Regions from separate parts of the Thalassotalea sediminis genome, predicted to be linked through region 1. Evidence: predicted binding sites of a transcription regulator. Region 1 holds the regulator's gene; the other holds the start of a gene.

Region 1 (2,207 bases):
TGGTCCACAGCGGTTTTACTGTGCTAATTTGATGTTGAATTGTGTCGACCACCGGAAAAATTGACTCAACCGCGTCCATGGTTTTATTTGCGGCATCTTCCGTTCGACTGATAACATAATTAAGTCGCTCTTTGGCATCAGGTATATCCGCGGTAGCTAAATCATTCAATCGTGAATCTAATTGAAAATTCATCAATGAATCATGAAGTTGACGTGTTAACTTACCAATTTCGGCGAACAATTCAGAATTGATTGGATTTTGAATTTCTGCAATCAATTCATCTGCTTTTTCTTGTTGATCAGTTTCTAAATACTCAACCAACAGCTTTGCCTGTTCCAATGAAACATGGACACTGTTATTTATACTCATGCAACGTCCTTACGCAACAATTCGTTATTAACCTAAACGCTCGAAAATCTTATCAAGTTTAGTTTTTAACGTAGCCGCAGTAAAAGGCTTGACGATATAACCATTAACGCCTGCTTGTGCAGCCATTACGATTTGTTCTTTTTTCGCTTCCGCTGTAACCATCAATACCGGTATATGCGATAAGCTAGCGTCTGCTCGTATTGCTTTGAGTAAATCGATACCTTGCATCCCTGGCATATTCCAATCTGTCACAACAAAATCAAAATCACCTTCTTTAAGCATCGGTAATGCAGTACTGCCGTCATCTGCTTCTTGAATATTAGTGAAACCTAAATCACGTAATAAGTTTTTTACGATACGTCTCATTGTTGAAAAATCATCAACAACAAGTACTTTCATATTTTTATCCAAGGCACCCTCCAGGGACTTATTTCAAAATGCTTATAAATATATTGTACTTAACTTTGCCAAGATTGCATACGCGCTTTTAACCGATGTAATGCTTGACTATGAATTTGGCTGACTCGAGATTCGCTAACATCAAGGACTTGACCAATTTCACGTAAATTCAATTCTTCATCATAATACAGAGACAGTACTAAAGCTTCTCGCTCTGGTAAAGTAGTTATACACTCTGATAATGATTTTTTAAACACTACATGTTCTATATCTTGATATGGATCAGCATTGTTTTTATCTTCAAAGCTTGAGACCGCGTCTTCACTCACGCCCAAATCATCGATGCCAATGATTTTGCCACAATTTACTTCGTTAAGAATATGATGGTACTCATTCAGCGAAATATCAAGTTTTTCAGCAACTTCAACATCAGAAACATCTCTACCTAGTTCTGATTCGAGTGTTTTTATGGCATCACTCACCATTCTGCTGTTTTTATGTACTGATCTTGGAGTCCAATCACCTCGACGTATTTCGTCAAGCATTGCACCACGAATACGAATACCAGCAAAGGTTTCAAAGCTTGCGCCTTTGGTATTATCAAAGTTATTTGCAGCTTCCAACAAACCAATCATGCCTGATTGAATCAGATCATCCACGATAACGCTGGCTGGAAGTCGAGCAAGGAGATGATATGCAATACGCTTTACTAAACTGCTATGTTGTTCAAGCAACGCAGTTTTATCTATTTGCGAACCGTATGCACTGGCTTTAACCAAAATTGCTTACCTTTCGTGTTAGCTTTCAATTAGCTGTTCTATAAAAAACTCTAAATGACCAGAAGCATGATTCGGTACTGGCCATTTAATAATTTTATTGGCTAGCGCTGTAAATGCTCTTGATGCAGGTGAATCCGGAAAAGCTTCAACAATAGCTTGCTGTTTTCTTACTGCTTTACGAATATTCTCATCAAAGGGAATAACCCCTACAAGCTCAAGCGCAACATCTAAAAATCGCTCCGAGACCTTTGATAACTTACCAAAGAGTTGTTGCCCTTCTTTTGGGCTGCGTACCATATTTGCAACAACTTTAAATTTAAATACTTCGTGATCTCTGCTAAGCAATTTCATGAGTGCGTAACAGTCAGTAATAGAGGTAGGTTCATCACAGACAACTAATAATACATCTTGGGCTGCACGTGCAAAGCTCAACACCATATCTGATATGCCCGCTGCTGTATCAACGATTAAAACGTCAAACTGCGTTTGCATATCGCTAAAGGCGCGAATTAAACCTGCATGTTCTGATGGCGTAAGATCAACCATTGATTGCGTACCCGATGTAGCCGGAATAATTTTTATCCCTGCGGGGCCTTCTATGATTATATCGTCAAGTTCACACTCGCCTGACATGACATGTGACAAGTTGCGTTTTACAC
Region 2 (2,207 bases), 1.7 Mb from region 1:
GCACTCCAAAAGCGAATTTCATAGAACCTGCAATTTGCTTAAATTTCAAAACATCCATTTCTGAAAAAGACAACAGTAAAACAAAAAAACACATTAATAACGACATTAAATCAGCAAACGTGCCCATCCATGGAGGAAGACCAGGAGGTGGACATTTACACTCAGGAGGATTCGCCATCTGCTGACTCCCTACTCTTCCGTTGTATCAATAGTTCGTTTACTTTCTGCAAGATAATTTTTCAACAGCCCTTCAATTACGCGTGGGTTTTGACCGTCTTGTATACCTAACACCGCATCAAGAATAAGTTCTTGATTTAACTTTTCTTCAGCCATACGCAGCTTTAACTTATTAGCGATTGGAATTGCAATAACATTTGCTAAGAAAGCACCATATAAAGTAGTAAGCAAGGCTACCGCCATTGCAGGACCAATGGCTTTAGGATCATCCATATTCGATAACATGGCAACTAGACCGATTAACGTACCAATCATCCCCATTGCGGGTGCAATTTCAGCCAAAGATGACAGCATGCCAATACCAGTTTCATGGCGTTCAGTGGTTAAATTAATATCTTTTTGCAGAGTGCCTCTTACAACATCAGCATCATGGCCATCAACAAGCATATCTACGCCTTTTTGCATAAAGGCATTGGATATTTCTGCTTCTTCTAATGCAAGAAAACCACCTTTACGAGCGGCATCAGCCATTTCAACAGATTTTTCAATTAACTCTTCTGGCTTTTCAATTTTAAACATGAAGGCCTTGCCCATGATCTTGCCAATGCCAAAGAATTGACCAAGATTATAGTTAGCAAGAACAACAAACGTAGAGCCACAAAATACGATAAGAATAGATTGGGTATCTATAAACATATTAATATCGCCACCCAATACCATTGCCATGACAACAAACCCAATGGCACCTAAAATTCCTAGTAGTGTAGCTAAATCCACACAAGCCTCCGAAAAAATATTGCTTATTTGCTAGCTTAATAACGATAATAACCTAAGGCGTGTCAATTCGCGAACGCATTATTATCTATCACGAGAATACTTATATTATCGCCCATATTGTCAATAACTTAACAAATATTTTCACTTTATTTTATTGAAAGTAATTTACAAGCTCAGTTGAACAAAGTTTACAGCTAAGGTATCTTGCGCCTTACTTATTAAAACGCGCGGTTTAAGCAAGGTCATGGCACGTAAAAAAATTGAAAATCTAAATTTTGAGGACGCTTTAAAAGAGCTCGAAATTATCGTTGAACAACTTGAAAAGGGTGAATTGAATTTAGAAGACTCAATGACGTTATTTGAACGTGGGTTATCGTTAAGCCAGGTGAGTCAAAAAAAACTAAAAGATGCTGAACAAAAAGTGCAAATTTTAATGCAAAGACAAGAAAAGTCTTCATTAGAAAATTTCGAATCAAAAGAGTAACACGCGCGTGAAAGACCTTTCAGGATTACCTCAATATCAAGAACGCGTTGATCAATACCTGACTAATGCACTAGATGCCATCATTGTAAATGATCAAAAATTGCATGATGCAATGCGCTATGGCTTGCTTATTGGAGGCAAGCGAATGAGACCTTACTTAGCTTATATTGCCGGCGAAGCGCTTGGTGCCTCAACTGAGGATATCGATGGCGTAGCGGCAGCTATTGAATGTATTCATGCATATTCATTATTACATGATGATTTACCCGCGATGGATGATGATGACTTGCGCCGTGGTCGACCAACTTGTCATAAAGCCTTTGATGAAGCAACGGCAATATTAGCGGGTGATAGTCTGCAAACGTTAGCGTTTGATATTCTTGCCAATCATGCTTTTTCGGCATTTGCAAAAACAAAACAGCTTACGTTAATAAAATTGCTTATTAATGCAGCAGGTTATCAAGGCATGTGCGGAGGGCAAGCACTCGATCTTTCTGCAACCAATAAAAATGTAGCCATCGATGCGTTAGAAAATCTGCATCACTTAAAAACCGGTGCATTATTACAAGCTTCGGTGTTAATGGCGGCCGAATGTGCACCAAATGTAAAACCAGAAGATAAACTGGCATTGAAAGAATACGCACAACACGTAGGTTTAGCGTATCAAGTTCGAGACGATATTATTGATATCACATCAAGTGATGAAGAGCTTGGTAAACCAGCAGGTTCAGACCTTGCAGCTAATAAAAGTACCTATCCTTCCTTGCTT

What was found. The regulator FliA, encoded in region 1, starts transcription of late flagellar genes. The targets are predictions, from matches to a motif close to CTAAAGNTNNNNNNNNNNNNGCCGATA.
Region 2: pomA (flagellar motor protein PomA) is a predicted target of FliA. The motif match lies at 1,061-1,087, and genes of this name have one in related genera.

Annotation. Positions count from the first base shown of each region.
Region 1 is NZ_AP027361.1:2,897,915-2,900,121, forward strand. It holds gene QUE09_RS13310 (protein phosphatase CheZ) at 1-370, opposite strand, end outside; gene cheY (chemotaxis response regulator CheY) at 398-781, opposite strand; gene QUE09_RS13320 (RNA polymerase sigma factor FliA) at 829-1,551, opposite strand; gene QUE09_RS13325 (MinD/ParA family protein) at 1,567-2,207, opposite strand, start outside.
Region 2 is NZ_AP027361.1:669,517-671,723, reverse strand. It holds gene QUE09_RS03050 (flagellar motor protein MotB) at 1-178, opposite strand, end outside; gene pomA (flagellar motor protein PomA) at 190-954, opposite strand; gene QUE09_RS03040 (exodeoxyribonuclease VII small subunit) at 1,199-1,438, shown strand; gene ispA ((2E,6E)-farnesyl diphosphate synthase) at 1,446-2,207, shown strand, end outside.